3 regions of the Sphingobium sp. LMC3-1-1.1 genome follow, and region 3 is predicted to be linked to each of the others. Evidence: predicted binding sites of a transcription regulator. Region 3 holds the regulator's gene; each other region holds the start of a gene.

Region 1 (3,273 bases), on a different contig from region 3:
ACGGCGCCGTCCAGAGCCTGCAACCTGTCGATATTCTCGGCATAGCCCAGGATCGCCGCAGCCAGCCGCTTGGGCTGCTCCCCGCTTTCCTGCGCCGCCTGATCGAACATATCCCTGATCGACGCATCCATGAACAGACGGGCGTACATGGCCGTCGTGATCTCCACGCCATGCTTGCGCAAGGCAGGGGCAGTCGCTTTCACGATGGCAATGGTGTCGTTGGTCAATTGGGTCATGGATGCACCTTTGTCGAGCAGTTACAAAGGTGCATCTACTATGCATGTTTTAAGATGTAAACAGGATATATGTTCAAGACCCGTCCTATGGCCTATAAGCGTGGATGCCATGCAGTTGACCCGCCACACCGACTATGCCCTGCGCGTTCTCATCCATCTCGCGGTCGCACCAGGCGGCCGCGCCACCATCCCGGAGATCGCTGACGCCTACGGCCTGTCCCGCAACCATCTGATGAAGGTGGTGCATCATCTCGCCCAAGGCAGCTTTCTGAAGACCCAGAGGGGACGTGGCGGAGGCTTCACCCTGGCGCGTCCGGCAGAGACTATCGGCCTGGGCGAAGTCGTCCGCCATAGCGAGCCTGACATGAAAATGGCCGACTGTGAGGGTTGCGCGCTACGTCAGGCCTGTGGCCTGTCGGGCATATTGCGGGCCGCCACCACAGCCTTCCTGTCTGTGCTCGACCAGCATAGCCTTGCCGATGCGGCGCGGGACCGGGCCGGGCTTGCGGCCATCATCGCCGCCCTGCCCGGCCCGAAAGCCGTCAGCGCCGCTTGCGCATAGATTTGGGCGCTTCGCTTCTGTTGATGCAGCTATCCTGCACGGTCTTGCTGCACAGCGGATAATCCTTCTGTTCAGTTGGCGGAGGAGTCATGTTGCCGCCGACCGTAGCGGGGTTGGCAGACGTGCCGACCGGAGCGGAGGGATCATGCGGCACGCCGGCGGGCGCCGGCTGCATGCCCGTCTCAGGAGGCACGGCACCCATCGGCTGGCCAGCATTGGGATCAGCGGCGGGCGGCGGTGTAGCCGGTGTCGCCGGACTGGCGGAAGCCGCTCCGGGGTCGGCCGGCGTGGCGGGTGTGGCAGGCGTCGCGCCCTGTTCGGGCGGAGGCGGCGCACCGGTCGCTGGCGGCTGCGTCGAAGCAGGCATGTCCTGCGCGATCGCCATACCAGTGACGCCAGTGCAAAAGGCCAGCATGGCCGCACCAGCCAACAGGATCGATTTCATCGGGATCATCCTTTCCTTGTTCTCACCCCGTTCTGCCATTCGGGCTGGACAAAGAACCGGATGCATTACGCCTGCGTTCCTGCGATGGCGACGAACCGTTGCGATCGCGCCGTCAGACGATGCCCCAATGACGCTCCCCGGTGGGGCCTCAATGCTCCGGATAGCGTTCGAACTTGGGCAATTCATGCGCACCCGCCATCCACGGCGCAGCCTCGGCGAATTGCACATGGATGGTGGGCGGCAGAACGGACTGGTCGTCCAGCGTTGCCGTCTGGATGTCGACCATCCCCGGAAAGAAAGCAGAGTTGCGATAGAACAACCCCGTGCCGCAGGTTCCGCAAAATTCCCGCGTCACATTTTCGGAGGACTGGTAGCTCACGGCTTTGCCCGTCACAGTCACCATATCTTCGCGAAACAGAGCCCAGCCGACCATCGGCGCTCCGGCGCTTTTCCGGCAATCCGAACAATGGCACAGCGCGCTATGGACTGGTTCCCCCCGCGCTTCATACTGGATAGCCCCACATTGGCATCGCCCAGAGACCATGGCCTTTCTCCTTGCATGATTCGCCTTTTGTTCTCATAGAAGGAACGGTAGCGCAAGGGGCCCGCTCTTGCCGCTTCCCGCCCAGCATCCTAGTTGACAGCTCATGACCCTGCCCGCTCCCTCGCCCGATGATCCCCCCTATCTTCAGGGGCTGAACGAACCCCAGCGGGAAGCCGTGCTCACGACCGAGGGGCCGGTGCTGGTCCTCGCCGGCGCAGGCACGGGCAAGACGGCGGCGCTCACCGCCCGCCTCGCCCATCTGATCGCCACCAGGCAGGCCTATCCCTCCGAAATCCTCGCTGTCACCTTCACCAACAAGGCGGCGCGGGAAATGCGGGAACGGGTCGGTCGCATGATCGGCCCCGCAATAGAGGGCATGCCGTGGCTCGGCACGTTCCACGCGATCGCCGCAAAGATGCTGCGCCGCCATGCCGAACTGGTCGGCCTGCAATCCAATTTCACCATCCTCGACACGGACGATCAGCTTCGCCTGATGAAGCAACTCATCCAGGCCGAGGGTATCGATGAGAAGCGCTGGCCCGCCCGCCAGCTCGCCGGCCTTATCGACCAGTGGAAGAACAAGGGCCTGACCCCGGAGGAAATCGGCGCCGGCGAGAGCGAGGGCTATGCCAACGGAAAGGGGCAGAAGCTCTACGCCGCCTACCAGGCGCGCCTGCGCGATGTGAATGCCTGCGATTTCGGGGACTTGCTGCTGCATGTTCTGACGATTCTGAAACGCCACCGCGACGTTCTGGAAAGCTATCAGCAGCGTTTCCGCTACATCATGGTGGACGAATATCAGGACACCAACTCCAGCCAATATCTCTGGCTCCGCCTGCTGGCGCAGACGCGCAAGAATATCTGCTGCGTGGGCGATGACGACCAGTCCATCTATTCATGGCGCGGCGCGGAAGTCGCCAATATCCTTCGGTTCGAAAGGGATTTTCCGGGCGCGAAGATCGTCAGGCTGGAACAGAATTACCGATCGACACCCCATATATTGGGCGCTGCCTCAGGGGTCATCGCGGAAAATGGCAATCGCCTGGGAAAGACGCTCTGGACGGACATCGACGTGGGCGAAAAGGTCCGGGTCATCGGCGTATGGGACGGACCGGAGGAAGCGCGGCGCGTAGGCGAAGAAATCGAATCGATAGAGCGCGGAGGCGGGTCGCTGGACGAGGTCGCCATCCTCGTCCGCGCCCAGCACCAGACTCGCGAGTTCGAAGACCGCTTCATACAGATCGGCCTGCCCTATCGCATCGTCGGCGGCTTCCGCTTCTATGAACGTGCCGAGATTCGCGACGCGCTTGCCTATCTTCGCCTGGTCAACCAGCCTGCCGATGATCTGGCCTTCGAACGGATCGTCAACGTTCCCAAACGCGGCCTGGGCGACAAGGCGGTGGAAAAGCTGCATCGGCTTGCCCGCGCAGAGGGCATACCGCTCGCCCTCGCCGCTGCGCGGATACTCGACACGGATGAGATGACG
Region 2 (3,273 bases), on a different contig from region 3:
GGAGATATGCACCCGATGGAGATGTTCGAACTGGTGATCGTGATGCTGCTGGCGATCATCGTCCTGCATTATGCGGCCAACAGGCTGGGCCTGCCGCCGGCCGTCGCGCTGCTGGCCGGGGGCGCGCTGTTCGCCTTTTTGCCGGGCTTGCCGGTGATCTCGCTCGACCCGCAACTGGTGCTCGTGATCTTCCTGCCGCCGCTGTTGATGGATGGCGCCTGGTTCATCGCGCTGCGGCACCTTCGGCGGCATATGTTCGGCATAATGGCGCTTGCCCTGGGGGCGGTGGTCTTCACCACGGTCGTCGTGGCCGTGGTTGCGCACTGGCTGGTGCCGGGCCTGCCCTGGGCAGCCTGCGCGGCCCTGGGCGCCATTGTCTCGCCGCCTGACGCCGTGTCCGCCCGCGCCGTGTTGCAGCGTGTCCATTTGCCCCGTCGCCTCTCCATCCTGCTGGAAGGGGAAAGCCTGTTCAACGACGCCACGGGGCTGGTGCTCTTCCGCTTTGCCATAGCTGCGGTAGCCACTGGCGCCTTCAGCATGGTCGACGCCTTGCAGAGCTTCGTCATCCTGGCCGCGGGCGGCGCGCTGATCGGCATCGCCGTCGGTGCGCTCTGGGTGCTGGCGGTCAAGCGGCTGGACGACAAATATCTGATGATCGCTTCCTCGCTGCTGGCGCCATGGGCATCCTATCTGCTGGCGGAATCCATCCATGTCTCGGGCGTGATCGCGACCGTCACCACCGGCCTTATCTGCGGCTGGTACCAGCATGTCGTCTTCCCTGCCATGGTCAGGATGAACGGCACGGCCTTCTGGGCGGTGATGATCTTCCTGATGGAGGCCTTTGTGTTCCTCCTCATCGGATCGTCGCTGCGCGACGTGATCGAACGCGTCGGCGGTTTCGGGGTGGTGCTGGACGAGATGGCATTGCCTGTCCTGGCGATCCTGGCGGCACTGACCGTCGCCCGTTTCCTCTGGGTTTTCGGATCGGACGCGGTGATCGCCGGGCTGAGGGCGACCGGCCTGTGCGGTTATCGCCCTATGGGGTTCCGGGCGGCCACCATATTGAGCTGGGCGGGGATGCGCGGGGTGGTGACGCTGGCCGTGGCGCTCAGCGTCCCGGCGGACTTCCCCGGCCGCGACTTCATCCTGACGGCGTCTTTCGCTGTCATCATCGGCACCGTGCTGCTGCAGGGAACGACGCTGGGCGCCGTGATCCGGCTGGTGAAGCTGGAGGAACCGGAAAGCGACCGCCCGCGCATGACGATGAGCGAGGCCGAAGCCGCCATGGCACAGGCGCAGGTCGGTGTCGTGGAGCGGCACGCCTATGATGCGGAGGGCACGCTGCTTCATCCAAGGCTGCTCGAACGGTATCGGCGCCATGCCGAATTGTCGGCCGACTATGCCGGGCAGGAGGAACAGTTTTCGGAGATGCTCCACGCTCATTTCGATCTGGTGCTGAAGGCGATCGCCGCGGGTCGGGCGGAATTGCTGCGCCTCCACCGGACCGGAGAGATTGACGAAAAGACGCTTCAGGAACTGGAGCGCGACCTGGACCTGGAGGAACTGAGCGCTCTTTCGGCCAAGGCATGACCTGCCGGCACCTGGCCTCATGGCATAGGGCGGGCACATTCCCATAAGCGCCGCGCGGCTGCATCGTCCCTCGCCCGCATCTTTCCGGCTCGTCCCTTGCGCGCCCGATTGACAGGACGCGTCATCGGGACGAAAAGAACAAATAGGGAACATTATATGGCTGAGTCGGTGAAGACCCTTGCTGCCCTCAGGCGGCATATCGCATCGCTGGAGAGCGTTCCAGCCGCGCAGCCGCATGCGCGCGTGGAAACTGGATATGCCCCGCTCGACCAGGCGCTGGATGGAGGTTTGGCGCGGGGCCGGGTGCATGAATTCTTCGCCGCGACGGAGGAAATGGCGGCGGCGGCAGGCCTGGCCTCCATCCTCGCGAGGTTGGCGGCAGGAGAAGCGCCTTTGCTCTGGCTGCGCACGGCGGCGGCCGGTCGAGCCGGAGGGATGCTCTATGGCCCCGGATTGGCGGCATTGGGCATTGATCCGTCGCGGCTGCTGATCGGGGTGATGGTTGATGATGCCATGCTGTTGCGGGCGGCGGTCGATGCGCTGCGTTGCCCCGCCTTGGGATCGCTGGTGGTGGAATTGCGCGGTCCGGCGCCCTTGCTCGACCTGACGGCCAGCCGACGGCTGGCGCTGGCGGCGGAGGCATCCGGCGTCACGGCCTTCATGCTGCGCGTGGGCGGCGACCCAGTGCCCAGCGCAGCGGACACGCGCTGGCGCGTGGCGGCGGCGCCCTCACCGACCTTGCCGGGAGGCGGGCCGGGCAGAAGCGCCTTCGACCTGTATCTGATGCGGCGGCGGGCGGGGCGGGATGGGCTTGGCTGGCGGCTGGTCTGGGACAATGGCCTGGGCATGTTTGAACAGAGTGGAGGTGGGCGCGATGAACGCCATGACCTTGGAAAGGGCGCTTGGGAACAGGATGCCTGGGAACGGAATGGCAGCGGGCAGGATGCAGGCGGAAAGAACGGCGCAGGACGAGATCGGCAGGCGCCGCTATCTGGCGCTGTGGTTCCCGTTCCTGCCGATCGACCGGCTGCGGATCGCGCGGCCTGATCTCTGGACGGCGCAGGGCGAAGGGCCGGGCGTCGTCGTCGAGCAGGTGCGCGGCGCGATGCGGCTCGCGACGCTCGACGCGGATGCCCTGGCACTGGGCCTGACGCCCGGCATGACGCTGGCCGATGCGCGTGCGCGCGAGCCCGATCTGCGCGTGTTCGATGCCGATCCCCATGGCGATCAGGATTGGCTGGAGCGGCTGTGCGACGGTTGCGCCCGCTATACGCCGGTGGCGGCGCTGGATTCGCCCTTCGGCCTGATGCTCGACATTACCGGCTGTGCGCATCTCTGGGGCGGCGAGGAGATGTTGGCGCGCGAAGCGACAGAACGGCTGGAGCGCCATGGCATGCGGGTGCGTCATGCCCTTGCCGGAACGGCGGAGGGTGCGCACGCCCTGTGCCGTTTTCCGGTCGGGGCGACGGCGGATGAGGATGCGGCGCTGCGACGCCTGCCGGTGGAGGCATTGCGGCTGGAGGAGGGAAGCGCGGTGGCGCTGCGTCGTGCGGGGCTTCGTACCGTGGGCGATCTGGCAGCGCGACCGGCGGCGGTGCTGGCGTCGCGCTTCGGCGAGGAGGCTGTGGATGTGCTGAATAACCTGCTCGGCCTTGGCCGGCGGCCGCTCGCGCCCCGGCAGTT
Region 3 (3,273 bases):
CCCAGCGCCTTAGCCAGATATAATCATGCTCGCACCTAAGATGAGGCCAACCCCGTAGAACGCAGCAACGACCAAAAATAGAGAGGCGTTTCGTGACGGCTGGGTTCGCGCAATGGCGCTTTGATTGGCATGTTGCCTGATCGAAAGCCGAAAAGGAGACATGAGGCGAATGCCACCGCAAGAATGATCCCGATCACTTCCACTTAATTGGCTCCTGGCCTGTCAGTTTGGCGCTGCTGGCTATGTCGGGTTTGAAATGGCCTTTTCGTAATCGGCCACAAGCTGGTCGAACTTACGCTGCTCTTGACGAATTTGCCTTTTGCGCCAGTGGACGATGACCAGCATGGCGATTGCCATTAGGGCGCAAGTGGCTGCTAAATCAGGTGCCCCATCGCGGATCGCAAGCGCCGTATAAAAGAATAATATGAGCGCCAGCACCCACGCTGCGATGACGCAGAAGGTCGTGAGGCGCCAGTATAGAGGCGCTTCTGGTCGTCCGCTTTTGGGATCGAATGTGACTTTCTGTGTAAGGCTCCACATGGCCTGTGTTTGCCACAGAACACGGACACGGTGCCAGACCTGACTTTGTGGTCTTGTAGCCACTGGTGTTAACCATAACTTGCCTACCGGCGCCGAAGTGCCGACCGTGCGGTCCTGCATCGCTGCCCTGCTGGTGCTCGGAGGACTGGCGACGGGGCGGGATGCGATCACCCTCCGCCTGGTCGCGGCCGGTGCGCTGGTGGTGCTCGCCATATGGCCCGAAGCGTTGATGGGACCGAGTTTCCAGATGAGTTTCGCCGCCGTGGTCGCTCTGGTTTCACTGGGCGAGCATCCCGCTTTCCGACGCTTTGCAGCCGCGCGCGACGAGGCGGCATGGCGCCGGCTGGGGCGCAGTCTTGCGGGCATGTTGCTTACGGGTCTGGTGGTCGAACTGGTCCTCGCGCCGATCGCTCTGTTCCATTTTCACAAGGCGGGCATGCTGGGATCGGTCGCCAATCTGGTCGCCATACCCCTTACCACTCTGGTCGTCATGCCGCTGGAAGCGCTGGCCTTGCTGTTCGATCTGGGCGGGTGGGGCGCGCCCTTCTGGTGGCTTGCTGCGCGGGCGCTGGACCTGCTGCTGCTGGTGGCCCATGGCGTAGCATCCAGCCCATGGGCAGTGATGCTGACGCCCGCCCAATCCGGCGCTGTTTTCGGCCTCGTGATGCTCGGCATGCTGTGGTGCCTCCTATGGCGGAGTCACTGGCGCTGGGCGGGCCTGATGCCCGTTGCCGCAGGCGTGACCATGATCCTCGCAACCCCGATGCCTGGCATATTGATCAGCAGCGATGGCCGCCACGTCGCGGTTCGCACCGCAAGTGGCATGGCGATATTGCGGGCACGGGCTGGAAGTTACACACGCGACATGCTGGCGGAAAGCGCTGGTTACGGTGGCGCGTTGGAAGCATTGCCGGCGTTGCCCCAGGCACGTTGTTCGCTTGATCTCTGCGCCGTCCGCCTGATGGGCGGGGGACGGAAGTGGAACATTTTGCTCACCCGAAGCAATGTAAATATCGACCATGCGATATTGGCGCGGGATTGCGCCAATGCCGATATCGTCGTCAGTGACCGTAGACTGCCGGGCGCCTGCCGACCTCGCTGGTTGAAGGTGGACAGACGATTCCTCGCTCAGACCGGGGGGCTGGCCATCGATCTGGACCATGGTAGCGTGCGCAGCGCGAAAATGCGGAACGACGGGCATCCGTGGATTGCGCGACCTTCCCCTTGGCCGCGCCGGTCCGTACGCGGTCAGTTATAGCGTCGCAGCAGTCCGGCCAACTTGCCCTGAATGCGAACCTGACGCGGGTCGTAGATCTGCGGTTCATAGGCACTATTGGCAGGATCGAGTCTGACTTTGGGCCCTTCTCGCCGGAAATATTTGAGCGTCGCTTCATTTTCATCGATCAGAGCGACGACAATCTGCCCCTCCCGCGCGACTTCGGTGCGCTGGATAAGCGCGAAGTCGCCGTCGAGTATGCCTGCCTCGACCATGGAGTCCCCTGCGACTTCCAGCGCATAATGATCCCCGGTCCCAAGCAGTGCCGCGGGTACGGAGAGCATATTCTGTCCCTCCAATGCCTCTATCGGAACACCGGCCGCGATGCGGCCATGCAGGGGAATCTCCAATATGTCATTGGCGACGATCGGTGGTTTGCTCAAGGCAGGAGCAGTTGTCACCGGCGCCTTGGCAGGAACGACCAGCCTGGGCGCGCGATGCATGGCATCGGGCAGCTTGAGCACTTCAAGAGCGCGGGCACGATTGGGCAGGCGGCGGATGAAGCCGCGCTCCTCCAGCGCATTGATCAGGCGATGGATGCCGGATTTCGACCGCAGGTCCAGCGCTTCCTTCATCTCCTCGAAAGAAGGAGATACGCCTCCCTCTTCCAGCCGGATCTGGATGAAGCTCAGCAATTCCTGTTGCTTGGGTGTCAACATTTCGCCTGCCCTTCTTTGGAACGGATAGGGAACGCATAGGAAACGGAACGGGGCAAGTCAAGCGCCTAACGGTTCGCCGCGTTTATGGGAACGCGCGAGCAGCCGGGCCGTTTTCAAGCGTGCCTTCCCCGAAGAAGGTGAATAGGAGAGTAAGATGGCCAACCAGAACAACCAGGGCGGCGATCAACGTCGCGATCAGCAGGGCGGCGACCGTGCCAATCAGGGCGGACGCCAGCAACAGCAGGAAGACCAGCAGGGCCAAATGGGTGATGAGCGCCGTCAGGACAAGTCGCCCGGCAAGCAGCAGCGCTGAACAATCATCAGCTTTGCACTGGGAGGGGTCGCGTGGCGGCCCCTTTCCTTATGCAAGGGCCTTAGGCAAGGGGAAGCACCGTGACGGGATCGCCTGCCGCCGCCGGAGCGGAGCCTCCGGGGCGCAGGATGAGGCAGTCCGACATGGCCAGGGCGGCGGTGGCGGCGCTATCCTGCGACGTCACCGAAACGATGCCGGCTTCAGTGCGGAAGGCGCGAAGATAGTCGTCCCGTTCCCCCGTGGCGGGTAGTGGCGCTGCCAATGTCGCGACCGCGGTGCGCGGCAGGGGCGATGCCGCGCCCATCATGTGGCGGACCAGCGGCAGCAGGAACAGCGTCGCGGTTACGAAGGCTGATACCGGATTGCCGGGCAGGCCCAGGAAGATGGCGGAATCCAATGTCCCTGCCATCAGCGGCTTGCCCGGCCGCATGCGAATTTTCCAGAAATCGAGCGAGCCGCCAGCCTGGGCGAAGGCTGGACGGACG

Evidence for each region. The regulator LexA, encoded in region 3, represses DNA repair genes until DNA is damaged. The targets are predictions, from matches to a motif close to GTTCCNCNCTTGTTCT.
Region 1: MRBLMC3_RS02700 (ATP-dependent helicase) is a predicted target of LexA. The motif match lies at 1,806-1,821, and genes of this name have one in related genera.
Region 2: MRBLMC3_RS05575 (ImuA family protein) is a predicted target of LexA. The motif match lies at 1,726-1,741, and genes of this name have one in related genera.

What each region holds. Positions count from the first base shown of each region.
Region 1 covers NZ_JBEGHQ010000001.1:546,363-549,635, reverse strand. Annotated here, with positions in the region: gene MRBLMC3_RS02720 (globin domain-containing protein) at 1-236, opposite strand, end outside; gene MRBLMC3_RS02715 (RrF2 family transcriptional regulator) at 346-798, shown strand; gene MRBLMC3_RS02710 (Fe-S oxidoreductase) at 779-1,243, opposite strand; gene MRBLMC3_RS02705 (GFA family protein) at 1,392-1,787, opposite strand; gene MRBLMC3_RS02700 (ATP-dependent helicase) at 1,891-3,273, shown strand, end outside.
Region 2 covers NZ_JBEGHQ010000001.1:1,117,102-1,120,374, reverse strand. Annotated here, with positions in the region: gene MRBLMC3_RS05580 (Na+/H+ antiporter) at 7-1,590, shown strand; gene MRBLMC3_RS05575 (ImuA family protein) at 1,747-2,637, shown strand; gene MRBLMC3_RS05570 (Y-family DNA polymerase) at 2,534-3,273, shown strand, end outside.
Region 3 covers NZ_JBEGHQ010000023.1:556,219-559,491, forward strand. Annotated here, with positions in the region: gene MRBLMC3_RS15990 (hypothetical protein) at 241-660, opposite strand; partial or broken gene MRBLMC3_RS15995 (ComEC/Rec2 family competence protein) at 590-1,798, shown strand; gene lexA (transcriptional repressor LexA) at 1,789-2,475, opposite strand; gene MRBLMC3_RS16005 (hypothetical protein) at 2,630-2,788, shown strand; gene glp (gephyrin-like molybdotransferase Glp) at 2,850-3,273, opposite strand, start outside.